2 regions of the Tissierella sp. MB52-C2 genome follow, and region 1 is predicted to be linked to the other one. Evidence: a T-box and tRNA genes for the amino acid it is inferred to sense, from the RefSeq annotation. Region 1 holds a T-box; the other holds one or more tRNA genes.
What was found. A T-box is a leader RNA that pairs with one kind of tRNA and senses whether it is charged. The one in region 1 lies ahead of thrS (threonine--tRNA ligase), so its partner is inferred to be a tRNA-Thr.

Region 1 (16,578 bases):
AGAGCTTTTCTGTAGTTTTTAACTACTGTTGCCACATATTCTGGTCTTTTCATTCTTCCCTCTATCTTTAGAGAGATAATACCAGCATCTACTATTTCTTGGATTTCTTCTAAAGTATTTAAATCCCTTGTACTTAGTATATGTTTTTTCTCCCAATCTTTTATTAGATTTCCATCTCTATCTACTATAGAAGATGGCATTCTACATGGTTGTGCACATTTTCCTCTATTCCCACTTCTACCACCTATCATACTACTCATCAAACATTGTCCAGAGTATGAAACACAAAGAGCCCCATGAATAAATGCTTCTAATTCAATGGGGGTATTTTTATGAATATATTTTATTTCATCAACAGGAACTTCACGAGCTAATACTACTCTAGTAAGTCCCATATCATGAACAAATTCTGCTCCTGGTAAATTATTTATTGTCATCTGTGTACTTCCATGAACCTCTAAATCAGGAAACATATCCCTTATAATCTTAGCAAGACCTAGGTCTTGAACTATCATACCATCTACATCTATTTCATAGAGGAATTTAATATAGTCTATTACTTCCTCCATTTCAGAATCATCTACTAAAATATTAGCCGTAATATATACCTTTACATTTCTTAAATGTGCATAATTAACGGCCTCTTTTAATTCATCATAATCAAAATTAGAGGCATATTGTCTAGCATTGAAGAGTTTGCCTCCTAAATAAACTGCATTTGCTCCATTCTGAACAGCTGCATGAAGTGAATCCATACTACCTACAGGAGCTAATAATTCAATATCATTATTCACCTACTATACTTCCTCCTTGGCAAACACCTTTTTTTCATTATCTAATATTTTTAGGACTTCTCCTAATTCTTTTTTAGTTTCAATTAATTCAATTTGATTATCAAAGACTTTATCCTGTAATGATTTAATCATTTTCTGACTTTCTATTAATTCTTGTTCTTTTAATTCTAAAGCCTGTTCATGTTTTTTCATTTCCTTTAATGCATTTTCACTTTCAATTTTAGTCTGAAGCAAATCATCTTTATACTGTAAATTTTGAGCTTCTAGCTTTTGAATAGTCGTTTTAGCTTTTTCTAATTCATTTATTACGTTGCCATATTTCTCCATTGGATCTTTAGATTGATTTTCTAATTGTTGTAACTTTGATGTAGTTCTATGGAGTTCATCGGCTATATTAAAAGCAGCTAATGTAGCTGAACTTGTTTGACATAATCTATCATTTTTACTTGCTAATTCTCTTATTTTTTTATCTACATAATTGGCTAGATTTCTGACGTAATCTTCATCATCAGTTGTTCCTACCACTGTAAAGTTACGACCATCTATAAATATGTTTATTTTCTTTCTTTCTGTCATAACTTGTACCACTCCTTTATAGTTTATAAGTATATATTCTACATAAGTTTTAAATCTCCTTCTTTTTGGAGAAAAAAGAGTAGAATTATCTACTCTTTTTATGACCTAAGCTTTGCATCAAAAGTATTTTCTAAATCTTTAATAATAGTTTCTTGAATATTATTTACTTCATCTTCACGAAGAGTTCTTTCATAGGATCTATAAGTAATAGAATATGCTACACTCTTCATTCCTTCAGGAATTTGATCTCCAGTATATATATCAAATAATTCAATTTTTTCTATTAGACCTTCTCCATGTTTTGAGATTATCTTTTGAATATCTCCCACTAATATATCTTCTTTAACTACTAAAGCTAAATCTCTAAGCATTGCTGGATATTTAGGCAATGGTGTATATTTAACTTCTAAATTAGTCTTTTCAACAATTTTATCAAAATCCAATTGAGCTATATATACTCTTTCCTTTATATCATAATTTTCAAGAACATCTATATGCATTTCACCTAAAATACCTATTTCCTCACCATCTAATATAAGTTTAGCAGTTCTTCCAGGATGGAAACTAGTATTATTTTCTTCTCTAATATATTCTACCTCTTTGATACCAAGTCTACCTAAAGTCTTATCTACAATTTCTTTTAAATCGAAGAAATCCTTATTGCCATAGATTCCTATGGATAAGACCTTCTTTTCATCAGGTAATTCTTCAATAGATAAAGACTTAGCTATAAAAGAGTTTCCTATTTCATATACAGAACATTCCTCTACCCCACGATTATAGTTTCTACTAATAAGCTCCATCATATTTGGTATAAGAGTAGTTCTCATTACGCTATAATCTTCTCCTAATGGATTTATAAGTCTTATATATTTTCTTAAAGGACTATCCTCTGGAAGCCTGATTTTATCATAGGCCTTAGGACTAATAAAGGAGTAAGTCATTACTTCATTTAATCCTAACCCTTGAAGAATATCCTTAGTTCTATCTTCAATTCTTCTTCCATAAGGCTTCTCACCTCTAGTTAAAGTACCCAATAGAGGTTTACTTTCTATATTGTGGAATCCATAAAGCCTACCAATTTCTTCAATTAAATCTGCTTCTATTTTAAGATCAAGTCTAAAGGTTGGTATATTTACCTTAATTAATTCTCCTTCCAGTCTTGATTCAAGACCTAATCCATTTAAGTAAGACATCATTTCATCTATAGAAATATCAATTCCTAGCAGCTTATTTGCTCTACTTGGTCTTAAATCTATTGTTGTTTCTGCTTTTACTTCTTTATATATATCTATATTTCCTTTAACTACTGTTCCAGCACCGATTTCTTCAATTAATTGACAAACTCTTTCTACCGCTAGTTGACTTAAATTAGGATCAATCCCTTTTTCAAATCTAGTGGAAGCCTCAGTTCTTAAACCAAATCTCTTTGATGTAAGTCTTACACTTCTTTGGTCAAAGTTTGCCCCTTCTAAAAGTACACATTTAGTATTATTGGTGATTTCACTATTGAATCCACCCATAACTCCAGCTATTCCTATAGGCTCTTTTTCATCTGCAATAACTAAATCTGAAGTACTAAGTTCTCTTTCTACTTCATCTAATGTAAGTAGTTTTTCTCCTTCTTTAGCTTCTCTTACAATAATCTTTTTTCCTCCAAGTTTATCTAAATCAAAAGCGTGTAATGGTTCACCATATTCTAGCATTACAAAGTTAGTTATATCGACTATATTGCTTATTGGTCTTATTCCTGCCTCCATAAGTCTAATTTGCATCCAAAGTGGTGATGGTTTTATATTTACATTTTTTATCACTCTAGCATAATATCTATTACAATTATTAGATAATACTTCAATGGAATTAACATAGTCCTTTATATCTTCTACCTCATTCTCTATATTAATTACAGGTTCTTTTAGTGGAATTTTAAAAGTAGCAGCAGTTTCTCTTGCCATACCCATAATGCTCAAGCAGTCAGGTCTATTTGGTGTAATTTCAAATTCTATTACCTCATTATTTAATCCCATTATTGCAGCAATATCTTCTCCCAATGGATATTCCTTATCTAATACGAATATACCGTCTTTCATCTCTTTTGGGATAACATTATCACTATATCCTAATTCCTTTAAAGAGCATAACATTCCAAAGGAATCTATTCCTCTAAAGTTTGTTTTTTCAATTACAATATCTCCTGGTAATTTTGATCCTATAACTGCTACTGGAATATAGTCTCCTTCTTGTAAATTAGCAGCACCAGTTACTATTGGAAGGACTTCCTTTCCTATATCTACTTTACATATAGTAAGCTTATCTGCGTCAGGATGTTTCTCCAGATTTGAAATTTTTCCAACTATTATATTTTCTATGCCTTTATTTAAATTTATAATTGACTCTACATGAGATCCAGATAGAGTAAGTCCATCTGCTAATATCCTAGAATCCTTGCCTGTTTCTATATAATCTTTTAACCATTTTACAGGTAATAGCATATTTTCACTCCTTTTCTATCTAGAATTGTTCTAAAAATCTATTATCATTTTCAAATAATAAACGAATATCATTTATACCGTATTTCACCATGGTGATTCTATCAATTCCCATTCCAAAAGCAAATCCACTATATTTTTCAGAATCAATTCCACAGTTTTCTAAAACCTTTGGATGTACCATACCACAACCTAATAATTCCATACTCCACCCAGTGAAGTTACAAGCAGGACATCCTTTGCCTCTACATTTCAAACAGGATACGTCTACTTCTGCAGATGGTTCTGTAAATGGAAAATGATGAGGTCTATATCTAGTCTTCATATCACTACCAAATAACTCTTTTATAAATATATCCAATGTGTGGATAAGATTAGCCATATTAATATTTTCATCCACAACTAAACCCTCTAACTGATGAAACATTGGTGAGTGTGTATCGTCTACATCATCAAATCTAAAAGTTCTACCTGCAGATACAATTCTAAGGGGTGCTCCCATTTCCTTCATTGCTCTAATTTGAACAGGAGAAGTATGAGTTCTTAGGACAATGTCATCCGTTATGTAAAATGTATCAGATAAATCTCTAGATGGATGGTTTTCAGGAGAATTTAATGCATCAAAGTTATTTTCAACTGTTTCAATTTCTGGTCCTACAACTACTGAAAAACCCATGGATATAAATAAATCTTCTAGCTCTTCTACAGTGGCCAATAGCGGATGTTTATGCCCTAATTTTTTCTTATTTGTAGTCATAGTTATATCTATTTTTTCTTTATTCATTCTATTTCTTTTTAGTTCTTCCGTTAACTTTTCTTTCATAGAAGTAATAGAAATTTCTAGCTCATCTCTAATTTCATTAGCTATTTGACCCATTATAGGTCTTTCTTCTGCAGCTAACTTTCCCATATCTCTTAAAACAGATGTTAATTCACCTTTTTTTCCAAGATATTTTACTCTCAATTGTTCGACTTCTTCTAAGGCCGATATTTTATCAATACTATTTAAAGCAATTTCTTTAATTTCCAGTAGTCTATCTCTCATATTTTCCTTCATATTCCTACTCCTTTATCATAGTATAAAAAGGCTTCTAGCAGAACAGTATAATGTAGCCTTTTCTGAAACTTTTCTATTTATTATAAAAAAACAAGACCTCTTAAATATCAAAGGTCAAATTGTAAAAGTATTTACTCAATTATAGCACCTAAAAATTCAAAACACAAGATTTATTAGGCTCTCTGCTTCATTGCCTCATACATTATAATAGAAGCTGCTACTCCTGCGTTTAAAGATTCAGCCATGCCTGGCATAGGTATTTTTATTAATTTATCCGATAGGGAGAAGGTTTCCTCACTTACTCCCTTTGATTCATTTCCTATACTAAGGATAAATCCCTCTTTAAAATCTGCATCATATATTGGAATACTTCCATCTAAAGAAGTAGAATATATTTTTATATTTTCCTTCTTTAACTTCATTAAATCTTCCATAGCTTTAGAAGTATAATATAGCGGCACTCTAAATATAGAACCCATAGTAGCCCTGACTACCTTAGGATTATAAGGATCAACACAACCTTCTGTAATTATAACTCCACTTATATTAAAAGCATCGGCGGTTCTTATGATAGTCCCCATATTACCTGGATCTTGTATACCATCTAAAAATAATAGAAAAGGAGTTTCAATTTTAAATATTTCTTCAACACCATTGTATTTATACATTGCAATTCCCAATATGCCTTGAGGATTTTCAGTATCAGATATTTCCTTAAAAATATTGTCAGGTACATAAACTATATTCTCTAGCGACCTTATTTTTTGGTAGAAATCCTCTCCATCTTTAGTTTTGAAAAGCTGGTCTGTATATATTATATTTTTAATAGAATAGTTGTTATCAATTGCTTCTTCTACAATTTTTATCCCTTCAATAATAAAGGATTTATTCTTCATTCTATCTTTCTTTCTATATAATGATTTTATCTCCTTAATTAAAGGGTTTTTTGAACTAGTAATCTCAATCATATTATTCGCCAACTTTTTGCTCTATTCTTTTAATGTCCTTAGTGTTGCCTATAACTACTAGTATATCATTTTCTTTAATTATTGATTCCCCATTTGGAGAAATACTAATACTGTTACCTCTCTTAATGGCCATTACATTTATTCTATATTTAGTAGAAAGTTTTAATTGAACTAAAGACTTTTCTTCCCATTCTTTTATAGCAGTTATTTCTAAAATACTATAGTCTGGTGACAATTCTATAAATTCTAGTATATTTGTAGAAGCTAAATTATGTGCTAGTCTAATCCCCATATCTCTTTCAGGGAAAATTACCTTATCTGCACCTATTTTTTTAAGAACCTTTCCATGTAATTCTGTTAAGGCCTTAGCCACCACTGTTTTAATTCCCAATTCCTTAGTAACTATAGTTGCCATTATAGAAGCCTCTAAGTCTGATCCAATGGCTACAATTGCCACATCAAAATTTCTTAATCCTAAATCCTTCAATACTGTTTCATCCATTACATCCGCCTGAACAGCATGAGTTACTTCTTCAGCTATTTCTTTAATAGTTTCTTCACATCTATCAATAGCCAATACTTCATTTCCTAAGCTATATAAAGTTTTAGCGACTGCTCCACCAAATCTTCCACATCCTATAACTACAAATGATTTCATAAAAATGTCTCCTTTCTATCCTACTATAATATTGCCTTCTGAATATCTGAAATTACCATGTTTACTTCTTCTAGAGAAAACATATGCCATAGTTAAAGGACCAACTCTTCCTGCATACATAGTCAATGTTATAATTATCTTCCCAAAGTCAGTAAGATGTGGTGTAAGTCCCCTAGAAGATCCTACAGTTGCAAAGGCAGAGGTAGTTTCAAATAAAACATCGAGAAAATTAGCAGGCTCCGTTACTGTCAATACAAAGGACACAGCAATAATTAAAATCATTCCCACTGTAGCTATGGCTAAAGATCTATTTATTACATCATATCCTATTCTCTTTTTGAATGCAACGATATCCCTTTCACCCTTTATTACACCTAGTGTAGTAAGTATAAGAATTCCAAAAGTAGTAGTTTTAATTCCTCCACCAGTAGAACCGGGAGAAGCTCCAATAAACATCAATATAATAGTAAGAAATACTGTTGTATCATAAAGTCCGGCTAAATTAACTGAGTAGAATCCTGCTGTTCTAGGAACTACAGATTGAAAAAATGATGCTATTAATTTCTCCCCCAGATTCAATGGTTTAAGAGTAAGCGGATTATCATATTCTATTAAGAAAAATACTATCATTCCAACTAAAAGTAATACTCCTGTAATGGATATTACTAGCTTTGAATGTAGACTAAGCTTTTTAAAGCTTCTATTCTTAGTAATATCTATATAGACAGAAAAACCAAGTCCTCCTAATATTATTAAAGCTGATATAGTCATATTTATTGTAAAATCTCCCACAAATGGTGCGATACTGTCTCCTGTAAGATCAAATCCTGCATTACAGAATGCAGATATAGCATGAAATATAGAAAACCATATTCCCTTCACCTTTCCATATATAGGTATAAATCTAGTGGATAGAAAAATAGCACCAATACCTTCTATGGCAAGGGTAGAAAGAATAACATATTTAGTTAGTCTTACTAATCCAGACATGGTTTCTTGATTTAACTGCTCTTTTATTACTAATCTTTCCTTTAAGGTAATTTTTTTCCCTATAAGCAATGCTCCAATGGTGGCCATAGTCATAAATCCTAACCCTCCCATTTGTATAAGCATAATTATTACTATCTGGCCAAATAATGACCAAAACTCTCCTGTATTTACTACTACAAGTCCTGTTACACATACTGCAGAAGCTGAGGTAAATAACGCATTGATAAATCCAATACTCTCCCCTGTTTTAGTTGCCATAGGCAAGTTTAACAATAGTGCTCCTATAAGTATTAAACTTGCAAAACCTAATGCTAAAACCTTTGGAGGGTCTAATTGAAATCGTTTTAACTTTTTCATACTAATGCCTCCTGATTACTATATATATCCTAGTATCTCACAATAAAATAAATCTATAAGTAAAAGAAAATAAAAGTCCCATAACGGAACTTTTATAATTAATTACCTTTTGCAATTTCAACTAGTTTAGCAAAACCTGCTGCATCATGTATTGCCATCTCTGAAAGCATTTTTCTATTTATATCAATATTCGCTTTTTTAAGACCATTGATGAATTTGCTATAGCTCATTCCGTTTAATCTTGCAGCAGCATTGATTCTTGCAATCCAAAGCTTTCTAAAGTCTCTCTTTCTTTGTTTACGTCCTATATATGCATAATTAAGTGATTTCATAACAGCTTGATTAGCAGTTCTAAATAACTTAGATTTCGCTCCATAATAGCCTTTGGCTTGTTTTAATACTTTTTTATGTCTTTTCTTGGCATTTACTGCTCTTTTTACTCTTGCCATCTATAGTACCTCCCCGTATATCTATAATTTTATTTATGGTATCATTGAATCTATTCTTCTTTGGTCGCCTTTACTTACTAAAGTGCCTTTTCTTAAGTTTCTAATTCTCTTTGGTGATTTTTTTCCTGTTATATGACTTTTGTAAGCTTTAAATCTTTTTATCTTGCCTGTACCAGTTCTTTTAAATCTTTTTGCTGATGCTCTATGAGTTTTCATTTTTGCCATGATGTTACCTCCTTTATTACTCAGTTTTCGGTGTTAAGTGCATTACCATACTTCTTCCTTCTAATTTTGCCGGTTTCTCAATGATTCCAACCTCTTCGATCAGTTTGGCAAAATCATTTAATACTTCCCTACCTATTTCTGTATGACCCATTTCTCTACCTCTAAATCTAACAGATACCTTAACTTTATCTCCTGCTTCTAAGAATTTGCCAGCAGTCTTAGCCTTTACATTTAGATCATGGGATTCAATATTAGGTGTTAGTCGGATTTCTTTAATGTTGATTACTTTTTGATTTTTTCTAGCTTCTTTTTCCTTCTTAGCTAATTCATATTTGTATTTACCGTAGTCCATTATTCTACATACAGGTGGATTAGCAGTTGGAGCTATTTTTACTAAATCCAATCTTTTTTCTTCTGAAATCTCCAATGCCCTTTTAATAGGCACGATTCCCAGTTGTCCTCCATCAACATCAATTAATCTTACTTCCTTATCTCTGATTTCTTCATTAATCTGAAGCTCTTTGATAGTACAGCACCTCCTAATTATTCTTAAAAATATTAAAAGCGGGTATAGAATACCCGCTTAATTTCATAGAAAAATACGTCTTAACATAGTAAGACTTCTTTATATAACCTTATGAGCAGAACTATAAGGTGAGAAGCGGACACTTCTACTTAAACCCAATATTTAATTTACTCCATTATTATATGATAACAACAGTTGTTTGTCAAATATTTTTTTTGTTTATTTATTGTTTTTTACTTTTAAAAAATCCTCTATTATTAACATAAAGTTAAAATTCTCTTTTTATTTTGTTGCTTCTATCATTAATAATTATAATATTCAACTCATTAAGTTTTTAATTATATTTATTTTGCCAACTCATATAATGCATGGGCATAGATTTTAGTTATCTTCATTAAATGTTCTATAGATATATATTCATCTTTTTGGTGGACTACATCTGGCTGACCTGGAAACATTGGTCCAAAGGCTACTGCATTTTCCATGGCTCTAGCATAAGTTCCACCACCAATAGTAACAGGTTCACTGCTTATATCTCCAGTTTGTTCCTTATATACTTTCATCAATGTTTCCACTAAGAAACTATTCTTTGGAACATAAAGAGGCTTACTATCGCTTGTACCTTCTACTAATTCTAACTTTGTTCCGTCAATATTCGCTCTTATACCATCATATACTTCCTTAGAGGTGGTTTTTATTGGATATCTAACATTAATAGTTAAGATTATTTTACCGTCTTCTAATTTAATAAGCCCTGGATTAAAGTTTAACTTTCCCGATATATCATCCTCTAATCCACATCCAATTCCTTCTCCATTATGCTTGAAGCCAATTCTTTCATTATAAATATTTATAAAATCACAAATATCACATTTGCCTTCAAAAATATATCCTAAGAAATCCATTAAATATGAAATGGCATTTTCTCCTTTTTCTGGAGTACTGCCATGGGCTGATATTCCCTCTGCCATTACTTTTACTTGATTATTTTCTATATTTATAGTTATTGGATACTTCTTTTCTTTTATATATTCTTTATATTTTTCATCAAAACTATCTATATTCTCCACTTCTAAAATAGCCTCTGCATAATCTGGCACCATATTAGGAGCATTGCCCCCCTTTAAATCTACAATTTTAATACTGTCACAGTCATTTGAATTTATCTTTTGCTCTAAGTTAAATACTATGATTCCTTTCTCACCATATATAACTGGAAAGTCTGCATCTGGTGTAAATCCCATAGTTGGAGCTTTTTCATGTTTGAAATAATAATGCATACAACCCCAGCCTGTTTCTTCGTTTGTACCAAATATCAATCTAATCTTTCTATTAAGATTTACACCTGATTCCTTTAAAGCCTTCATAGCATAAAGTGTGGCAATAGTAGGTCCTTTGTCGTCGGCAGTACCTCTGCCATATATTTTACCGTCATGAATTTCACCACCATAAGGTGGATAAGTCCAACCTGTACCCTCAGGTACAACATCAAGGTGAGCTAAAACTCCTATTGTCTCTTCTCCCTGTCCAAACTCTGCATATCCCGCATAGCCTTCTAAGTTTTTAGCATCAAATCCTAATTTTTTTGATAGTTCCAAAGCATATTGAAGTGCCTTATAAGGGCCTTCCCCAAAAGGCATATTCTCCTTTGGTTCTTCCTCCACACTTTTAATCTTTATTATCTCCTGAGTTGATTTAACAATTTCTTCCCTATATTCATCAATTAAATTTATAAAATTCATTCTACACATTCTCCTTTCCTACTTATGATTATTATACCTTTGTTGTTATTTTCATACAACTTTATTATTTTTTCTTTTATATAAATTCAACTAAATGGTTACACTAAGTTTAGAAAAAATAATAAGGTGGGGATATTTTGAAAAAGAAGAAAATAATATTTTTGTTTTTAGTATTAGGGCTAATTGCATCCTTTATACTTATTTATGATGGTTTCTTCCCAACTGAGAACTTTGCTTCCTTTAAAATTAGCGATAGACTGTTAATATGGTCAATTACCCTAATTCTATTTATTCTCTATACTCATACAGATAGTAAACCTCAATTAGTCCCCTCTGTTTTATCTGTTGAAAAAGATACAGGAAAAGAAAAGGATAAATCAGATGTATCTTTTAAAGATGTAGCAGGACTAGATGAAATAAAAGAGGAATTACAAGAGACCATTGATTTTATCAATAATTCTATGAAGTATAGGAAAATGGGGGCAAAAATACCTAAGGGTATATTATTCTACGGACCTCCCGGTACTGGAAAAACCTTATTAGCTAAGGCAGTGGCAGGAGAAACTAATTCAACATTTCTTTACTCCTCTGGATCAGAGTTTGTAGAGAAGTATGTAGGAGTAGGTGCAAAAAGAGTTAGAACTCTCTTTGAAAAAGCAAAAAAAGAAGCACCAGCTATTATCTTCATAGACGAGATAGATGCCATAGGTGCTAGAAGAAATTCAGAATCTAATAATGAAAAAGATCAAACATTAAATCAACTTTTAGTAGAAATGGATGGATTTAACTCTAACGAAACTGTTATAGTAATTGGTGCAACCAATAGACTTGATTTACTAGATGAAGCTTTGCTTCGTCCTGGTAGATTTGACAGACATATATTTGTAGGCAATCCAAACGTTAGAGCTAGGGAGGAAATTTTAGAGGTTCATACTAAAAATAAACCTTTAGATAAATCAATAGATATTAAATCCATAGCAAAAAAAACTACAGGTTTATCTGGTGCACAATTGGCTAATATCGCCAATGAAGCTGCTATCATTGCTGTAAGAAAAAATAAAAATATTATATCTAGTAATGAATTCGATGCGGCGATTGAAAGAGTCCTTGCTGGATTAGAAGTAAAAAATCCTAGTATCCTTAGAAAGGAAAAGGAAACAGTAGCAATACATGAATCAGGCCACGCACTGGTTTCTAAAATATTGGCGACAGATATAGTCCAGAAAATATCCATAGTTCCAAGAGGTCAGGCCTTAGGTTATGTACTTAAGTTTCCAGATGAAGAAAGGTATTTGCTAACTAAATCAGAACTTCTAAATAAGATAACTTGCCTATTAGCAGGGAGGGCTGCTGAAGAATTAATATTTGGTGAGATAACTACTGGAGCTAAGGATGACTTAAATAAAGCAACAGATATTGCAAGGGAAATGGTATGTAGTTATGGAATGAGTAATCTAGGCACTATGGCTTTAGATGAGTCCTTTATGAGATATAATACCGATGTAATTAGAGTTGAAGTGAAAAAGATTACAGATGAAAGATATAAAGAGGCAATTCAGCTAATAGAAGAAAATAAAGATTTACTTCAAAGTATAGCTAACACTTTGTTGGAAAACGAAACTATCGACAATGAAGAATTAGACAATATACTTAAGAATCATAAAAAACCTGAGCTGCCTTGTGCTATAAATAGCAATTAATAAATAACTCCGGATTTTGATGCTAGGCATCAAAAACCGGAGTTATTGTCTATTGCTTTTCTTTCACTTCTTCAATTACTTGAGAAATAAATTCTTCTACTTTAATCTGTCCCTTATCTCCCTCGTCTCTCTTTCTTACAGACACTAATTGTTCTTCTACTTCCTTTTCACCAACTACTAACATATAAGGAATTTGTTGTAATTGTGCTTCTCTTATTTTATAACCTATTTTTTCAGATCTACTATCTACCTCTACTCTAATACCCTTATCTTCCATAGATTTTTTAATTTCATAAGCATAATCATTAAATTTGTCTGATATAGGAAGAATTGTTGCCTGTATAGGAGCTAGCCATACTGGGAATTTACCTGCATAATGCTCTATTAATATCCCCATAAACCTTTCCATGCTACCATATATAGTTCTGTGAATCATAACTGGTCTTTTCTTTTCATTGTCCTTATCTATATAAGTTAGGTCAAATCTTTCTGGCATTTGGAAATCTAACTGAATTGTACCACATTGCCAAGTTCTACCTATGGCATCTTCCAATTGGAAGTCAATCTTAGGACCATAGAATGCTCCATCACCTTCGTTTACAATATAATCTATTTCTTTTTCTTTCAAAGCTTCTATAAGACCATTTGTTGCTATTTCCCATTGTTCTTCAGTTCCCATAGAATTTTCTGGTCTAGTGGATAACTCTATATGATATTTAAATCCAAATATATTATACATATAATCTGCTAATTCTATTACATTAATTAATTCTTCCTTAATTTGTGAAGGAATCATATATAGGTGTGCATCGTCTTGAACAAAGGATCTAACTCTCATTAATCCATGTAGTGCACCAGATAATTCATGTCTATGAACTAATCCTAATTCACCTAATCTAAGAGGAAAATCTCTATAACTATACATTTTGGATTTATATACTAAAATAGATCCGGGACAGTTCATAGGCTTTATAGCATAGTCCCCTTCATCAATATGAGTAAAATACATATTTTCTTTATAATGATCCCAGTGTCCTGATTGATGCCATAGACCTTCATTTAATATAATAGGTGTTTTTATTTCTCCATAGCCTCTCTTAGTATGCTCATCTCTCCAAAAGTTTTCTAGTATATTTCTAATAACCATTCCCTTTGGATGGAAAAATGGGAATCCTGGTCCTTCTTCATGGATACTAAATAAATCTAATTCTCTACCTAATTTTCTATGGTCTCTTTTCTTTGCTTCTTCTAATCTATTTAAATGTTCTTCTAAGTCCTTTTTCTTTTCAAAAGTTGTTCCATAAATTCTTTGCAGCATTTTATTTTTCTCATCACCACGCCAATATGCGCCTGCAATACTTAAAAGCTTAATTGCTTTAACTTTCTTAGTATCATATAAATGTGGCCCTGCACAAAGGTCTGTAAATTCTCCTAAAGTATAGAATGATATTTCCTCATCTTCTGGAAAATGCTCAATTAAATCTACTTTATATACTTCTCCTTTTTCTTTAAAGTATTCTAGAGCTTCATTTCTATCCATTACAGATCTTTCTAATAACTGGGCTTCTTTAACTATTCTAGCCATTTCATTTTCAATCTTTTCTAAATCCTCTGGAGTAAATCTATGCTCTGTATCAAAATCATAATAGAAACCGCTATCTATGGCAGGTCCTATGGCAAATTTAACTCCTGGAAATAGATTTTGCACTGCTAAAGCCATTATATGAGCTGATGTATGCCAAAATATAGCTTTTCCTTCTTTATCTTCAAACTTAACTACCCTAAATGTTGAATCTTCATTTATAGCTTCCTGCATACCTTTTGTTTCATTATTTACCACTGCCCCTAAAGCAACTCTTGCCAATCCTTCAGATATATCCTTAGTCACATCTAATACAGCTATGCCTTTTTCATATTCTCTAACTGCACCATCTGGTAATGTTATTCTTATCTTTTCCATTTCCTTTCCTCCTCAAAAAATAATTAAAGCCTTTCATCCCTACATATTAATATGTAGGGACGAAAGGCTAAGCTTCGTGGTTCCACCCTAGTTACTTCTCAATTTATATAACGCTAAAAAGCGGAAATCCTTCAATTGGATTCGGTTCAGGGGTAGTCTTCATATATTTTTATCTTAAGGAAACTTTCAGCCACGATTTCCTCTCTCTAAAAGTAAATAATATACTACTGGTCCCATCAATACCTAATAATATTAATTTATGTCTTAATATTCTAACATTAAGATATCTATCTGTCAAGGAATTATTCATATATATACCATTATATTTTTATTTTAAACGTTACCATTTACATTGAGCAAGAAAAATAATAAAAATACTAAGGGAACATTTGCAGGACACGATTTAATTCTTAGTGAATGTAAGCTGGAAAGCCGTTAAGCAGTTTGCACTGTTTGAGCGTAGCGAGTTTGCAAACTGTAGGATTTTTAGCTGGAATGAGCTATAGAATTATTCGTGTCCGAAACAGTGAGTGTGGATTTTTATTATTTTTCAGTATAGTTGTGAGTAGTGATTATTTTAAACTTTCGATTACCTCTTCTAAGGAAATATTTTGTTGTTCTCCCGTTTTCATATTTCTAAAGGAATAAGTATTATTCTCAGCTTCTTCTTGACCTATTACTATAACATAAGGAATATTTAGCTTATCTGCATAGTTGAATATCTTACCAATCTTTCCGCCATCTAAATAGACTTGTGAATATATTCCAGACTCTCTTAAAGCATTGGCAGCTTTTACTCCATTATCTATAAATCCATCCATTGGAATAATCAGAACCTTAGTTAGGGAATTATCCTCTGATTTAATAATTTGAGCCGCCATCAGCTGATAGAAAAGTCTAGTAAAACCTATGGATATACCTACTCCTGGTAATTTTTGCTTAGTATAGTGAGTGGCTAAATCATCATATCTACCACCGGAACAAACAGAACCAATAGAAGGATATTCATCTAAGAAAGTCTCATACACTGTGCCAGTATAATAATCCAGTCCCCTAGCAATTGTTAAATCTATTTTGTAATTGTCCTTTGGCACTCCAAAAAGATTAATATACCTATTCACTTCAGTTAGTTCTTCTAATCCTTCTTTGAATACTTCATTATCAATTCCTAAATTATTTAGTTCTTCTAATACTTCCTCATTTGATCCTTTTATATTTATAAATTCTTTTATTCTCTGAATAGCATTATCTGTAATATCTAAGGATTTTAGTTCTTTTTCTACACCATCTATACCTATTTTATCTAGTTTATCTATAGCTCTAAGTACAAAGGTAGAATCTTCAATATCTATACTCTGGAAAAATCCTTTTAAAACTTTTCTATTATTAATCATTATAGTAAATGAATCAAATCCTAAGTCTTTAAAAGTAGAATAAATAACGGAAGGGATTTCAGCATCATTTATTATATTAAGACTGCCATTTCCTATAATATCTATATCACATTGATAAAATTCTCTAAATCTACCCTTTTGGTTTCTTTCTCCTCTATATACTTTTGCTATATGGTGTCTCCTAAATGGAAAGTTTAACTCTGAATAGTGTTGAGCTACATATCTTGCTAAAGGTACAGTTAAATCAAACCTTAAGGACATATCAGTGCTTCCTTTTTCGAATCTATAGATTTGTTTTTCAGTTTCTCCTCCGCCTTTAGCTAAAAGTACTTCTGTTTTTTCTATAACTGGCGTGTCTATTGGAAGAAATCCGAACTTTTCATAATTTTTTCTAATTGTATCTAACATTTTATTAAATAAAATCTGGTCTTCTGGTGTTAATTCCATAAATCCCGGTAAAATTGACGGTTTAACAATATCTTTACTCATAATATACCTCCATATGTATCTTTTATTATTATAATAACAGATAAAACTATTATTTCCAATTATTTTAAAGAAAAAGAAGTTGATTTAATCAACTTCTTCTTCACTTACCTTTTTTAACTTTGGTCTTTATTTCACATTTTTCACATCCATGACAGAATTCCACTTTATCTCCAAAGACCTGAGAGATTATTGAAACCAGTTCCT
Region 2 (16,578 bases), 1.0 Mb from region 1:
GAAAGAGTGCAGCCTCATTCTCCAACCATAGGGTCAAATCCCTTTGGAAGCTTCATAATAAAGTCATAGCAGCAAGGTTTTTTAGCTGCCTCTATCATTCATTAAATTTAAAATACGCTCTCTTGCTCTTTCATCATAGCGAAGCTCCGCATATTTCATCAATGCAGAAGTAAGAGGATCATATACCCTGGAACCTATAACTAAGAACATTACAAAGGTCAATACATCTAAAGACCCTCCTATTAATAAATAGGTACCTGTTAAAATCATTAAAGTTAGACCTGCACGAATAAGAGTAATAGAAGTAAGAATAATAGGTCCTGATAAAGCTTCAAATGGAATACATTCTTTCATTAACTTTCTAAAAGAGTTCTCAAGACGAGCAAATTTTTCACCTACAAGATTATAAGCCTTCATAACACGGATACCTAACAAATACTCCTGTTTCAATCAAGGTGAAATCACCCATCATCATATTAGCTAAATCTCCCGGATCACGACTTGTAATATAACCTAGCGAAAGTTTACGAAGATGTTCTGCAAGATTAGCCCTATCTTCTGCAGAAAGTGCATAGGCATCACAATAGCTATGGCGATATGCAGGCTTTTCAGCAATAAACATCACTATCATATAAGCAAATAATATGTCAACAATCCTGCAAATCCTAGTCATATCAAGTCCTGTACCAGAACCATCAAAAGCGTTAAATATAATCTTTATCACTTCAATAGAAAACATAAAGGAAACTACATTGACTAAATTAGCCAAGATTATCCTGTAATATTAATAAAATATTTCTTCTATATCTATTGATTTTGAAATCTACTAAATTCATTTGATAAATAGCAGAATTTCTGTTTTCTAGTTTATAAATTCTCTTATTTTATCTAAAGAACTATATACATCATTTTCATTAATAGCTGTAAAAGGTATTTCTATTCCGACTTCCTTCAGATAATCTCTTAGTTCTTCTATGAACACACCTGAGCCTTTAACTTCCTTTAAAGTTCCAAGGATATTTTCCAGTTCATCGTTGTTTGAAATCTCTCCTCTAAAATCTCCGGAACAGGTATAATCAACTCCACAGCTTGGGCTGCCATCTATCCCTACAACTCCTAGGATTTCATAGCCTGCATTTATATAGCTTTTAGTCTGCTGGACTATGGGTCTAAGCATTTCTTTACATTGTTCCCTATAAAACAAAGTATCAAATTGCTCCTTTACATGGCCCCATCTTTTTATTCCATATACAATCATTTCTGGACATGGAAGTTGAATAATACCTATGCCTTTCTCCCCAAGAATATCTATAAATTCCTTAAAAGTTCCCTTATACTGGCTAAGTCCTTCCACCTTAGAATTAGAATTAATGATACAATGACAAATTAATATTATCTTCTTATTTCTTTTCAATTGTCATCCTCCTTAACTATTTAATAGTTATAGACCAATACAATGATTTTTCTTTAATTTCAAATACACTCTTTGCCCCAAAATATAAAGATTCAAATCATTAAACAACACATCTACCTTTAATGAAATAGAATTAATATCAACTGTGTATCTTATAATATTACCTTGAGGCAGTATATCAATAATTTTGCCAGAAATGATATACGATTCTTTAGATTCTTCTAATTCAATAGGAGATATCTCAATAGTCTCAGGTCTAATTACAATTCTTGGATGAGCTGAATATTCTTGACTTGTCAGCTTGGAGAATTGCTCACTTTCCAATATATTGTAATTGCCAACAAAGGCTGCTGTGAAAATAGTTTTTGGATTGCTGTATATTTCAAAAGGATTTCCTGATTGCTCTATAATCCCATCTTTCATTATATGAATTGTATCTGACATAGTCATTGCCTCATCTTGGTCATGGGTAACAAATATCGAAGTCATATTAAGCTCCTTGTGTATTTCCTTTATTCTGGATTGTAGAGATTTACGAAGCTTTGCATCTATTGCACTCAAAGGTTCATCTAATAGCAAAACCTTAGGTTTAGTCACAATACATCTTGCCAATGCTACTCTCTGCTGCTCGCCCCCAGAAAGCTGATAAGGATATCTCTTTTCATAGCCTTGAAGATTAACCATTTTTAAAGTATTCTTCACAAGATCATCAATAGTATCTTTTTTAGCCTTCTTCATCCTAAGACCAAATGAAATATTATTATATACATTCATATTAGGAAAAAGACTATATTGTTGAAATATCATTCCGATATTTCTATCCTTTGGATTCAAAAAAGTAATATCTTCTCCATCTAAAAATATCCTTCCACTGGTTACCACTTCTAATCCTGCAAGACATCTAAGAAGTGTACTTTTCCCACAGCCAGAAGAACCTAATAATGTAACAAATTCTCCCTGGGGAATTGAAAGATTGGTGTTTTTAAGGACATGGTTCTCACCATAATATTTTTCTATGTTTTCAAAAACAATATATGACATATTTATCTCCCTAACTTGATTAAATCCTATTTCCCCAATGCCTTTCTTGCATTATTTACATAAGACATATCAATAATATTTTCATATCCAATAGGATTTTTAATAATTCCCTGTTCTAAGCAAAAATCTTCGATTGCATTATAGCCTTCTTCGGAGAAGAAGCCATCGTTAGAAAGTGCTCCTCTTAATATACCGACAATTTCAACTAAATCTCTGTCTTCAAACATAGGAGAAACTAATTTTGCAAGTTCCTCATCAGTATGCTCTGATTGCCAAGCCATAGCTTTTATAACAGCATTTACAAATTTTTGAACTGTTTCAGGATTTTTCTCTGCAAATTCCTTAGTGACTGTAACCATTTGAGATTCATAATATTTAGATCCATAAAGTGCCTCATGCTGTGCAGGATCAGATGTATTAATTAAAATATTAGCGTTTAGATTTTTAAGTTCATTAATATGGATTCCATCAAAAAATGATGCTGAGATACTTCCTTGCTCAAGCGCAGCCAAAGCAGCTCCGTACTCCATATTTATCCACTCAACATCATTCTCAGAAAGTCCGGCTTCTTCCAAGGCAGAAAGAACAAATGAATAAGGGGCAGAGCCCGGCATTCCAGCAAAAATTGCCTTTCCTTTTAGTTGTTCAACACTTGTGATTTCGGAATTTCCGGCAAAAATATATTGCTTATTCTTTACTGTTGAAATAACTATCTTAGACTCTAATCCCTCTTCAGAAGCACGAAGTACCGGTTCAGTGGATAGCATACAAAATTGTGAATCTCCTGCATGCATCCCTTGGAAAGCTATTGGACCATCCTTAAAAACAACCCACTCAGTATCTAATCCTTCTTCCTTAAAGTAACCTAACATTTCAGCTGCATATACAGGAATCCAAGACTCTCCTCTCATTTCTGATATTACAATTTTTGTAAACTCTGAATCCTTAGAAACCTCCTTTGATGTACATCCGGTAAATATTCCGGCAATTAGACAGATCATAAGTACAATAATTATTGATTTTTTCATTTTTTCCTCCCCATTTTATTAGATTCTATATATTTTTTTCATGCTGTAGAGATAATCTTGTAGCTGCTCTCCAACGCAATAAATATGCCTCAATTTTATCGAGAATAAAATTAAGAATAATACCTACCATTAATAAAATAAAAATACAGGACATAACACGAGCTATCTTAAAATATGATGAGGCATAAGCAATCATCCATCCAAATCCAGCCGAAGCTCCCATAAACTCTCCTATAATTGCACCAATTAAAGAAGCCCCTACACCATTACGAATACCCGCTATTATCCAAGGCATACTAGATGGCAATACTACATGGTACAAGGTTTGTATTGTTCCCGCACCTAACAAATTTGCTGATTCAATGAGCTTAGGTTCTACATTTTGAATACCTGCATAGGTAGAGAAAAAAACATTGAAAAAGACCATTAATGCTGCAAGAAATATCTTTGATGTTAAACCTAGTCCAAACCATAGTATATATACCGGTGCTAGTGTGAGCTGAGGTACACCATGAATAGCTGTAATTATAGGTAAGAAAATCTTACCTAATGATTGTACTTGTCCAAATAATAGTCCAATAAAGATTCCTATAATAGTACCATAGAACAATCCGGCAAGGGCCTCTCGCAAGGTTATAGACGTATGTTTTACTAAATCTCCACTCAAAAAAAATTGTTTTAAATCTAAAACAATCTCACTTGGATAGCTTGTAAAAAAAGCATTATAAAGCTTAAATCTAGCGGCAATTTCCCAGAAAGATATAAATAAAACAACAATCAATATCCTTGTAATAAATACAAATTTATTTTTTCTCTTATCCATAATCACCATCCCTTCATATTCATCCAAAGTTGTCGAATATTGTCAATAATATCACACTGTATAAATATAATAATCTATCAACATAAGATGTTGAAGAGTTATTAAAAAAAATAATAGCAATTAAATTATTATTGTTTTTTTTAATAACATCCTTAATTTGAAATAACCTTGATATTGTTTCAGATAGAATCTATATCTACATAGCCTTCATGGAATCCGTAATATAAAGAATTATAGCTTTCCCAGAATGCTCAATTATCATTTAACTTTCTCGCCTTTTATAAAATTATTGCTGAATGGGATAGTTCAAATTGGCGAGATTTCTACCTTCCAACACATTATGTTTTAACATAAAATTATTGATTATGTTAGTATATAATTTGAAGTAGATTAAAATCACATGGCTAGGAGGTATTAATTTTGATTAAAGTGATTTTTGATTGTGATAATACTATGGGATTACCAAACAAAGATGTGGACGATGGTTTAACTCTTATGTATTTAATAGGTAATAATAATATAGATTTGCTTGGAGTAACCACTACTTTTGGCAACAGCAATATAGAGGACGTATTTACAACTACAACTAAATTGTTTAGAGATCTAAATATTACAAATATCCCCTTAAAGAAGGGAGCGGCACAGGACTATGATAGAAGAAGTGAAGCGGCTAGATTTCTTGTAGATATGGTCAATAAGTACCCTAATGAAATTACTATATTGGCAACAGGTTCTCTATCTAATCTATATGGTGCTTATCTTCTTGATAGTGATTTCTATAAAAAGGTTAAAAAAATTGTACTTATGGGAGGGTTGACTGAGCCCTTGATCATCAATTGTAAAAACTTAAATGAGTTAAACTTCTCCGTTGATAGTGAAGCAAGTCACAATGTTCTGCACTCTGGTGCAAAAGTCACTACGATGACAGGTCATATCTGTCTACAGGCGGAGTTCAAAAAAGAAGAATATGAAAGATTGATGGATAATAAAGATATACCGTCCTATATCTACATTAGAGAACATTCCTATGGGTGGTTTGAACATTTTAGAGCTTTATTTAATACAGAGGGATTTTTCAATTGGGATATAGTTGCAGCTGTATATATAACTAATCCTGAATTATTTAATGAAAATCCTAAACCTATAGTTTCCACTGTAAAGGATTTGGAAACTGGATTTTTAAGAGTAGATGAGAATAGTGAAAAGGAAAATATAGTAAATATACCTACAGTGATAAAGAATGTAGAACTGTTTAATGAGTTAATTTTTGAGGCTTGGAAGAATGTTTAGTCATTAGATGGGTAAATATAATTTATATACTATAATATCAATTTTATGAAAGGAGAATTTCATGGAATTAATTATTAGAAATGCTAAACTAAGAGGTGCAGATAGTTTAGTTGATATTGGTATTGAAAACGATAAGTTTAAGGAAATTAATAAAGGTATTGAGGCTAAAGGTATTAAGGAAATAAATGCCAATGGTAATTTAGTATCACCACCTTTCATAGAGTCCCATATCCACTTAGACTCTGCCCTTACTGTAGGCTTTCCACGATATAACGAAAGTGGAACTCTGTTAGAGGGAATTGAAATTTGGGGTGAAAGGAAGAAATATTTAATATAGATTTTAAACTTTAAAAAACACAAGGGATTTTACCCTTGTGTTTTATTACATATAATCCCTCAATAAGCCTTCCATAAAATCCATATCCAAGTATTCCTTTATCTTCTTAAATGTGTCCATGTTTTTTATTTCCTTATTGGGGTCATGATATTCTACAAATGCATGGGCACACCACCCTAATGCTCTTAAATATAGATATGGAGTATAAAGATTTACTCTTTCTCTTATATTTTTGTCCTTACAACTTAGTCCATTTATATATTCTTTAAAAAACTCTTCTTTTTCATCACTGCTTAGTATATAATCTGTTTTCCATAATGTAGTAGTAGGGGAAAGAAATTGAGTTAAATCTTGAGCTGGATCACTTATAACTGGTTTTTCCCAGTCAATTAAATATGCATTTTCTCCTATGATGAAATTGTGGGAATTAACCTCTGTATTATTTATTACATGCCAAGGCTCATCTATGAAATATTTCTCTTTACTTCTATTTACCTTTGCCCAATCTAAGAACTTATGGAAAAATAATTTAATATCTTTATCTACTACATCACTATGCCATACATTCTCTAGGAGCCTTTCTCCTTCAGCTATTCTATGGCTAAATATATTTTCCTCCACAACAAAATGATTACCTTTATTTATATCCAAGGAGTGAATTTTAGAGAATATATTTGCTGACTCTTGTAAGTCTCTACCATAGTCGAGAGGATATCCTTCTAAAAACTCCATGATAAGTATTCCATAGTCAAAGAACATCTTTGATCCATCTACAAAGAATACCTTTGGAGTTACAGAAGATTTCTCTAAATATTTTAAGGAATTAAATTCATATCCTATTTGATTATCTAGCTGTAGCTGACTTCCAGTATTTACCCTAAATACATATTTATTATCAAATGAATCTATTGTAAAGTTAATATTATATTCACCTTGAGCCAGAAACTTAACTTCCGCATCTTCTCCTAAATTAAGCTCTCTCAAAATAGTCTTTCTATTTATATCAATATATTGTTTGATTTGTCCTATTAATTTGTTTCTTATCATATTTACCACTCCATCTTCTTACAAATTCTATGGTATTTGAAGCTATTGGATTTTCATTGTTTTTATACATATCCATGAATAAAAATAAATCTTCCTTAGTATCAATATCCATATATTTTGGTGCAAAATCTACAGTTAATCCTTGACTATTAATAATATCTACAGTAGATTCAAGGACTGATTTTCCACCCCACTTTTTGTTTATATGAAATATTCCCTTATTTGGTGTTTTCATACCAATCAAATAATATCCACCATCATAGGAAGGTCCCAGGACTATATGATTTTTATCTAATATTTCAAAGGAATAAAATATATCAGAAGAACTAATATGAGGTATATCTGAACCTATTAAAACTACCTTTTCATATCCTAAATTTAATACATGAGAAATTCCATTATACATTTTACTTCCTAGATCTTCTCCCCTTTGAGGAAAGGTTTTGGTAAAATTAGGAATTATATTGCCTATTACTCCTAGAGAATATTCTGGAGTATAGGTAATATATATGTCTATATCTTCTTTTAAAGCTTTAAAAGTATTAAATAAATCCTTCAGAAATTCCATATGTAAATTAGCACACTCTTCTCCTGTCATTATGTCCATTAATCTGGTTTTGGTCATTCCAGGCAGAGGAACTCTTGTCATAAGTATTAAAGCATTCATTACCTCACCTCTTTGTATATCCTTGCTAATTTATCTGGTGACATACCTAATATATATAGCAGTTTTATTTTATGCATTTTCAATAATGTCTTTACTTGTCCACCTTTTTCAAATCGTCTTCCTGAAGTGCCTATTCTTTTATCTAATACCTTCATCTTTCCTAATCTATGAATCCTTCTAGAAAATTCCCAGTCCTCCATTAGCTCCATGTCCTTATATCCACCTAAATTTTCGAAAATATCTCTTTTCATAAATATACCTTGATCTCCAAAAATTAGTTTAAAATGTTTTGCTCTTTTATTTGAGGAATTTGACACAAATCTCATGAATTTAGTATCTAAATCATAGAAATAAAGTTTGAAACATCCTCCTATATAACCATTTTCTATTGTTTTTTCTATTTTTGCTAGGCTATCTTCATCTAATATAGAGTCAGAATGAACAAACCATAGAATATTTCCCTTGGAAGCTTTAGCTCCAGCATTCATCTGTCTTCCTCTTCCCTTTTCACTCTTTATAACTCTAGCATATTTATTTGCAATTTCTACTGTACTATCTATACTGCCTCCATCTACTACGATTATTTCTTTTTGTCCTCTTATCTTCGCAAGTCGTTCTAAATTTTTTCCTATAGTCTTTTCTTCATTTAATACAGGTATTATTATAGATATCATCTATCCTCATCCTTAAATAGCCTTATACCTTCAAGGTTTATGTCTATAGATACTTTATCTTCAACTTCATATGTGGGAGAAGCATTGGATACTACCTTTAGCATATCTTTATCTATGGAAACAGTATAGTAAATCCTCTCTCCACCATACTTTTTAGATCTTATTATACCAGATAATGTTTTAGTTTCTTGTGGGCATATTCTTATATCCTCTGGCTTTACCATTACAATTACATTCTCCATATCTTCCATATTAATAGGAAAGTTTAATGTATTACCTATAAATCTGTTATTTATCACTGAGCCACTAATATAATTCTTATCACCCATGAAGTCTGCCACTTCCATAGAATTTGGGCTTTCATATAATTCCTCTGGAGTTCCAAATTGTTTAATTTCACCCTTTAACATTATGGCTATTTTGTCTGAAGTCATTAATGCTTCTTCCTTATCATGGGTCACTAAAATAGTCGTTATATTTAATTTTTTTTGTATACTCTTTGTAAGTTCTCGCATTTCTTCCCTTAGCTTTGTATCTAAATTGGAAAATGGTTCATCTAATAAAAGCACCCTTGGATCAATGGCTAAAGCTCTAGCTAATGCAACTCTTTGCTGTTCTCCTCCTGAGATTTCATTAGGGTACTTTTTATTATATCCCTTTAACTTAACTAAGTCTAACATCTTTTTCACTTGGATCTTTATATCCTTTTTAGGAACCTTTCTCATTTTAAGCCCAAATCCTATGTTTTCTTCTATATTTAGATGTGGAAATAAAAGATAATCTTGAAATACTATAACTATTCCTCTTTTTTCCACTGGAACATTTAATACAGTTTTTCCATCTATTAATATATCTCCCTCATCTGGAGGAAGAAGTCCCCCAATAATCTTTAAGGATGTAGTCTTTCCACATCCTGATGGTCCAAGTAACGATACTAATTCTCCCTCTTCTATGACTAAAGATATATTATTCAATACCTTTTTCCCACTGAAACCTTTATATATATTTTTAAGTTCAATCATAATTCTACTCCTTTAATAAAAACCACTAGATTTATAATATTTCTTTATCAAAATTTCCATTAATCCTAAGAATACCATGGTAGTTAAGATAAATACAATACTGTATACTGAGCCTAACATCCTGTCACCACTTTTTACAAAGGGAAACATAATCATGGAAAATGTAATTACCCTTCCCCCACCTATTAAAAGATTAAGAAAGTATTGACTAAAGGAAACTATAAATACCATAGTTCCAGCAGATACTATGCCAGGGGCAATGAGAGGTAAAGTAATATTTATGAAGGTCTGAAAGGAGTTTGCACCTAAAACTTTTGCTTGTAACTCTAGAGATTCTCCTATTATTTCAAAGACATTTTTAAGTATTCTTACTCCATAGGGAATACAGGGTGGTAGATGAATCAAGACTACACCTAAAAATGTATTGGCAAGTCCCAATTTTAAAAATGTAATATGTACACCCATGGCTACTGCAACAGTAGGTACTATAATAGGTGCGAAGATTAAGATTTCTATTAACTTTTTCCCCTTAAATTCATATATTCCTAAGGCTTTTCCAGCTGGAATACTTATGATTAGCGTAATTATAGTCACTACTGTAGATAAAGTAATACTATATAATAAAACCCCTAAAGAATTATTCTTAGGGTCTAAAAAATACTCCCATCCCCTTAAACCAAATTCCTTTGGAAATATTAGAGGCCAAGGCCATATTTTTGTAAAACTCCATATAATTATAACTATTAATGGAAGTATTAAAAAAGCCATAAACAAATATGTAATAAATCTAAATAATAAATTGTTCTTATTCATAAAATCACCATTTATATTTTGTCATCAATGAAAATGCCTTATTGTAAAGCCATACTAAAACTATAGATATAAAAGTCAGTATCATGTTTATTACCATAGCATAGGGTCTATTTATTAAGCTAGGATTGCTATATTCTATAAAGGCCTTAATAGGTAAAGTTTGAGGGGATGTAGGTCCTAGTAACAATGGTACTTCATAGGCTCCAAAGGAAAATGCAAATATTATTATAAAGGAAGAAAAAACAGTAGGTCCAATAAGGGGAAGTAAAATATGTCTAAAGACTTGTCTATTGTTTGCCCCTAAGTTTCGTGCAACATCTGATAATTTATTGCTAATATTTCCTAATATGGCATAAGTAGTCATGGCAATAAAGGGAATTTCCTTCCACATATAGGATAGTATAATACCTACTCCATTTTTCCCATATAAAAGAGAAGGAAAACTTGCTTGTTCTTTAATTAGTCCAAAGCTATGGAGTATTCTTGGAAAAGTCCCAGATTGAGCCAATATATTATACATCAGAAGGGCAGAAACCATATGAGGAACTACTATAGGTATATTAAATATTCTTTCCATACCAGTTCTAATTTTAGATTTATAAATTGAATATGCAAGTAGTACGCCTAAAACTATAGATATAATAGAAGATACTAAAGCTATATAAAGACTAAATTCTAAGGAGTCAATAAAACTCTTGCTCCCTAGAACTTCTCTATAGTATTTCAATGTAATTTCTGTTAAACCAGCTGCCTTGAATATACCAATACTCTGAAGAAATCCCATTAATATTCCAAAGGCAAATATTCCAATAATCACTGCCATAATTGGAATTAGTAATATATAAGGTTTTAATCGTTCTTTCAATTTTTATTCACCTTCACCAGGAATTGTTTCCATCCAAATCTTTTCAATAATTGGTACTAGTTTTGCTGGCATTTCAGGTAATCTATGTTCTGCTAATTCATCCTGTGGTAAAGTTGCTATACCTAATTCTATAGCATTGAACATAGCCTTTTCTTCATCACTAAGTTTATCATTATCTAGTACTGGCAAATCTCCTCTACCTGTAGGATCATACTTTGAGACCTGTGCTTCAACACTTAAAATAAAGTCAATAACAGCCATTGCACCAGCTTTATTCGGTGAGTTAAAAGGAATTGCTAAAAAGTTTGTATTGCCTATGGTTCCCTTATCAAATATAAAAGTTCTAGTAGTATCTTTAAACTCTCCAGTTAATATTTTATTAGATGCTTCATTTGGATTATATCCCATAGTCATCCATACTTCTCCATCTGCATACATATTGTTTAAAAGTGGTACTTCTGCTGGATAAGTTTTTCCTTCTTTCCAAAGATAAGGTTTTAATTCCTTTAAATATTCTATTGCCGGCTCTATGGCTTTTCTTACTACTTCTTCATCTGCTTCCATATCTATAAACTGTTCATATCCTACTATATCGGATATTATATTTCTAATAAATGCAGAACCTGTAAAATCGGGTAATGCAGGATATGTAAACTTTCCTGGATTATTCTTTGCCCATTCTAGTAATTCCTCATGTCCCTTAGGTACATTATCTGTCTTTTCACTATCATAAATCATAACAAACTGTGCCTTTCCATAAGGTGCCTCATAGCCATCTACAGAATAACCAAAGTCGTATTTCACATCTGGAGAATCTTTATCTATATACTTATTAAAGTTTGGTAATTCTTCTGTAAATGGTCCAAACAATAAACCATTTTCTTTAGCTGTAAAGAAATTTTCTCCATTAATCCATACAACATCTATATTTCCTTCAGTAGACTCCACTTGTTTCTCATTTAAAAGATTATTAAGGATTTCATCTATATTCATACCTACTCTTTTTAAAGTTATATCATATCTTTCCTTTAATGTGTCTGCCACATATCCGTCAATCCATGAGTTATGAGTATCGCTTCCACCCCATCCATAGTATGTAACTGTGGTCCCCTTAGCTTCTTGTAAAATATCTTCCCAACTACTATCTAATACATCTATAGTATCTACTGAGGGTTTCTTAGCACATCCAACTAAGTTAAAGATTAAAATACTTGATAATATAAGCAATAATAACTTTTTATTCATTTATTCCTTCTCCTTTCCCTTGAAATAATCTTTTCATTATAAATGAAATAACAATTAATCCTATTAATAATCCAATTGCTATATAAAAATCTTTACTTCCTAATGCTGTAGTCTTATCTCCAAGATTTGTATATACTATAATCCCTGGCATAGAACCAATAGTCGTAGCCAAGATAAAATCTTTTAATTTTATATCAGATAATCCTGCGCTATAACTTACTACCTTAAATGGGAATAATGGTATAAGTCTTAGGATTAATGTAAGAAAAAAACCTGATTTTTTATTTTTATTGTTAAATAATACTATATCCCTTTTTATAATTTTCTTAACTACTTGTTGTCCTAAACATCTGGAGATATAAAAAGAGATAATTGCTCCAATTAAGGAACCTATAGTGGTAAGTATAGTTCCCCAAAATAATCCAAATATCATTCCACCGGCTATTACTAATACAGAATCTGGAAACAATAGAAGTGGTAAAGAAGATAATAATACCAAATATATAATAGGAGCCATTATTCCCTTACCTTGGATATAGTCCTTGATTTCACTTGGTCCATAGCCTTTGAATATATTAAATTTATTAATTAATATTGCTATGATAATTATAATAGTTGCTATTATAAGAATTTTTAATAAAGACTTTTTATCTTTCATGCTTTCACTTCCCTATTTTCTTTCCATTATATCTATTGACCCATTTTCTTATTAATCCTTGATTTATTTGTTCCATATTTTGAAAATCATCATTAAATAATAAGTCCAATATATGATATGACTTCTTCCCGCCTCTTCTCATAGACTCTACACATTCCTGACAATAGGCAATTATATATTCTGTATATGCCTCATTAGCTCTCCTTATGGTATGCGCCTTAGCTATATGACCTTCAGTGGTAGGCACTAGACCTCCTGCCCCACAGCAAAGAGTTTCTCCCCTGTTATATTTCATTTCTTCTACCCTAAACCCTAACTCATTTAATATATCTCTAATAGAACTATGGATTATATCCATATCTCTAGTAGGACATGGATCATGGATAGTAAATTTCTTATTTATAGTTGTTCCTATACCCCTTCTATCCTCTGGAACTCCTTCCTTTGCTATTACTTCCCATAAAGAAACCACCTCTATATCTTTACTATTATTCTTTATGGTCATAAAACAATTTTGGCATCCAGTTATGATTCTTTTTATATTTTTATCTTCAAATTCTTTTTCCAGTATGGAGTAATATTCTTTAAACTTCCTATCCTTACCTAGAAATACAGTAGGTTTTCCACAGCACTTTGTATATATTCCTATACCATTTATTTTAGTTCTAAGATAGCTATACGTATTTTCCACAATCTTTGGACTATGGGAAATAAGTCCACAGCCTGGAAAAAATATGGTATCTCCTTGTAAATTCTCTATATCAGATGTAAATAAGTAGGAAAAACTAAGTTTCTGATGGATGTCCACCCCTCCAGTTCCCAATTCCTTAGGCACCTTCCCATTATTTTCTTCCACTATGTCTTTTCTTAATCTCATAAAAATAGACTTTAAATCTACATTCTTTGGACATACCTTGGAGCAATAACCACATAACATACATGAATAAGGTAAAGAGTAGTCATATTCCTTTTTATCCTTTAATTCCCTTAACAAGTCTTTCGGATTTTCGCAAAACTTGATAAGCATAGGACAGCCCTTCATACAGGCTTTACATCCAATACATCTTTCTTCTGCTTCAATTATTTTCTTCATAGCTTTATCTGATATATTCATATAAAACACCTTTCCATCTTAACTAAAAGAAAGGATTGTCTCAACAATCCCAATTTCTTATAACTTCTCTTTGTTCTTTTCGTTCCATAGCTTTTTCAATAAAAATGCAAATGCACTAACTCCAAATAATATAAGTAGTCCCGTGACAAATGTTTTTGCTCCACCTGTTAGCTTTTCCCCTGCATAGGAATAAATTATAGTAGCTGGAAGTTGTCCAAGTCCCGTAGCCCAAAAGAAAGACCATAGGCTCATGGAAGTTAATCCTGCTCCATAGCTTACTATGTCGAAGGATATAAATGGTAGAAGTCTAGCTATTAATACTGCGTTTCTACCATATTTATCGAAGAAGCTGTCTATTTCCCTTAAGGCAAATTTAGATGTTAATTTTTCTGCCGTAGTTCTTCCATATGTCTTTGAGATATAGAAACATAAAACTGCTCCTGCCATGGCAGATGACCATGAAAGTATGGCTCCCTTAACCCATCCAAATAATCCTGCATTAGCAAAGGTAATTAGAAATGCTGGAAGTGGTGCTGCTACTGATTGAAATATCATAAGTAAAAATGATATAATAGGTGCCCATATACCAAAGGAAAGTATATAATCTTTAATTACTTCTACATCGCCTTTCCCAAATAGTCCAACTACTTCTTTTACTACTAAATTAACCTGTGGCACAAATAAATATATTCCAGCTAATAAAAGAACAATAATTAATTTTGTCCATGTGGATTTTTTCAATATTTACACCCCTCTTCTATTATAATGACGATATGATTTTAACATAGCTACAACCTTTAATAAAATTAATTTTTTCTATGATTTGCTATTTAATATAGACTAGATTAATATAAAGATGCCTTAAATAATACGTATTATTTAAGGCATCTTTTCGAAAATATATGCGATTTAACGGAGAGAGTGGGATTTGAACCCACGGTACAAGACATCTTGCACAACGGTTTTCGAGACCGCTACCATAAGCCTCTCGGACATCTCTCCTAAATTAAAAGTTTTCCTATACATTATAGCATAAAGTAACTCTAAATTTCTATAGGATAAAAGAAGAGTTATAATATTTCGTTAATTATGTTTAATATTTTATAAATTATCATTTTAAGAAATTAATTAATAAAATATAAAATTATGTTTGACAAATATAATGATCCATGTTAATATTAAGAAGGTTGTCTCTTGGCAATCCATATGGCCCCATGGTCAAGCGGTTAAGACATCGCCCTTTCACGGCGGTAACCCGGGTTCGAATCCCGGTGGGGTCACCATTATGACCTAACACAACGAGCGATAGTGAGTTGATGTAGGTCAAACGCAACGAGTACCAAATCTATACGAGCATAGCAAGTAAATAGATTTGAGTTACGAAACTGCGAAAATATGTAATGGCCTGGTAGTTCAGTTGGTTAGAATGCCAGCCTGTCACGCTGGAGGTCGAGGGTTCGAGTCCCTTCCAGGTCGCCATTATGACCTAACACAACGAACGACAGTGAGTTGATGTAGGTCAAACGCAACGAGCACCAAATCTATAGGAGTGTAACGAGTAAATAGATTTGAGTTGCGAGACTGCGAAAATATAGGTTTGCTGGCGTAGCTCAATCGGCAGAGCAACTGACTTGTAATCAGTAGGTTGGGGGTTCAATTCCTCTCGCCAGCTCCATAAATAAAAAAACATTAAGACTAAGTCTTAATGTTTTTTTATTTATTTCTTCTTAATTCTCTAAAAAATTCAGATATTATACTACTGCACTCATCTTCCAATACTCCAAATTCAACTTCTACCCTATGATTAAACTTAGGGTGATTTGTTAAATCCTCTATAGTTCCACAGCATCCTCTTTTAGGATCTCTAGCACCTATAACTAACCTACCTATTCTGGAATTAACTATGGCACCAGCACACATGGCACAAGGCTCTAAGGTAACATACATGGTACAATCAAGTAATCTCCAAGCATGAAGCCATTGGCTTGCTTCTTTAATTGAAAGTATTTCTGCATGGGCCGTAGGGTCACTTATTGTTTCCCTTTGATTATAACCTCTACCAATTATTTCTCCTTTATAAACAACAACAGCACCTACTGGAACTTCGTAGGCGCTATAAGCTCTTTTAGCTTCTTCTAAAGCTTCTTTCATATAAAAAATATCCATCAATATCACCTATCACTAAATTAAAATTCATCTTTTTATATACTAATATCTACCTTATTAGCTGTATTTCCGCCATATACAATATATTTTCCTCTACTTTCAGATAGCTTATTTAATGTAAATATGAAAACTTACTAATCAATAAGAGAAAAATCTTAATTTTATCCTTATATATTTAATTCTCTATATTATACCAGTTATTTGTTATAATAACAGTACATATCCGTGGTGTCAAGATAGCGTAAAGTACTCTTAAAATATAAAAAGAATGCTGTTCAATCTCTTTATTCTCTAACCATTATATAAAATTCATCTCCAGACCTGGAATGATTAACAGTCTTTAATATGGTAAAACCAGCTTTTTCATACAAACT

Region 2: it has a tRNA-Thr gene. The T-box ahead of thrS (threonine--tRNA ligase) is inferred to sense a tRNA for this amino acid. The anticodon was not compared.

The regions. Positions count from the first base shown of each region.
Region 1 covers NZ_CP133261.1:2,384,183-2,400,760, forward strand. Annotated here, with positions in the region: gene RBU61_RS11985 (DUF3656 domain-containing protein) at 1-794, opposite strand, end outside; gene zapA (cell division protein ZapA) at 798-1,370, opposite strand; gene pheT (phenylalanine--tRNA ligase subunit beta) at 1,469-3,862, opposite strand; gene pheS (phenylalanine--tRNA ligase subunit alpha) at 3,882-4,904, opposite strand; gene RBU61_RS12005 (RNA methyltransferase) at 5,090-5,884, opposite strand; gene RBU61_RS12010 (TrkA family potassium uptake protein) at 5,886-6,542, opposite strand; gene RBU61_RS12015 (TrkH family potassium uptake protein) at 6,558-7,889, opposite strand; gene rplT (50S ribosomal protein L20) at 7,988-8,338, opposite strand; gene rpmI (50S ribosomal protein L35) at 8,372-8,563, opposite strand; gene infC (translation initiation factor IF-3) at 8,580-9,107, opposite strand; ribosomal protein L20 leader region at 9,114-9,246, opposite strand; gene pepV (dipeptidase PepV) at 9,434-10,831, opposite strand; gene ftsH (ATP-dependent zinc metalloprotease FtsH) at 10,969-12,531, shown strand; gene thrS (threonine--tRNA ligase) at 12,581-14,491, opposite strand; T-box leader at 14,544-14,740, opposite strand; gene hisS (histidine--tRNA ligase) at 15,064-16,374, opposite strand; gene RBU61_RS12055 (putative sporulation protein YtxC) at 16,475-16,578, opposite strand, start outside.
Region 2 covers NZ_CP133261.1:3,394,149-3,410,726, forward strand. Annotated here, with positions in the region: partial or broken gene RBU61_RS17030 (ATP-binding cassette domain-containing protein) at 1-98, opposite strand, end outside; gene RBU61_RS17035 (hypothetical protein) at 82-417, opposite strand; gene RBU61_RS17040 (hypothetical protein) at 404-769, opposite strand; gene RBU61_RS17045 (CD3072 family TudS-related putative desulfidase) at 863-1,414, opposite strand; gene RBU61_RS17050 (ABC transporter ATP-binding protein) at 1,442-2,455, opposite strand; gene RBU61_RS17055 (ABC transporter substrate-binding protein) at 2,482-3,483, opposite strand; gene RBU61_RS17060 (ABC transporter permease) at 3,509-4,306, opposite strand; gene RBU61_RS17065 (nucleoside hydrolase) at 4,736-5,596, shown strand; gene RBU61_RS17070 (hypothetical protein) at 5,658-5,933, shown strand; gene RBU61_RS17075 (phosphotransferase) at 5,979-6,980, opposite strand; gene RBU61_RS17080 (TIGR04282 family arsenosugar biosynthesis glycosyltransferase) at 6,937-7,647, opposite strand; gene RBU61_RS17085 (TIGR04283 family arsenosugar biosynthesis glycosyltransferase) at 7,647-8,321, opposite strand; gene RBU61_RS17090 (ABC transporter ATP-binding protein) at 8,318-9,343, opposite strand; gene RBU61_RS17095 (ABC transporter permease subunit) at 9,356-10,156, opposite strand; gene RBU61_RS17100 (ABC transporter permease subunit) at 10,161-11,021, opposite strand; gene RBU61_RS17105 (ABC transporter substrate-binding protein) at 11,025-12,266, opposite strand; gene RBU61_RS17110 (TVP38/TMEM64 family protein) at 12,259-12,924, opposite strand; gene RBU61_RS17115 ((Fe-S)-binding protein) at 12,929-14,038, opposite strand; gene RBU61_RS17120 (TVP38/TMEM64 family protein) at 14,096-14,779, opposite strand; tRNA gene RBU61_RS17125 (tRNA-Ser) at 14,952-15,040, opposite strand; tRNA gene RBU61_RS17130 (tRNA-Glu) at 15,247-15,321, shown strand; tRNA gene RBU61_RS17135 (tRNA-Asp) at 15,441-15,517, shown strand; tRNA gene RBU61_RS17140 (tRNA-Thr) at 15,638-15,713, shown strand; gene tadA (tRNA adenosine(34) deaminase TadA) at 15,752-16,204, opposite strand; gene RBU61_RS17150 (GNAT family protein) at 16,489-16,578, opposite strand, start outside.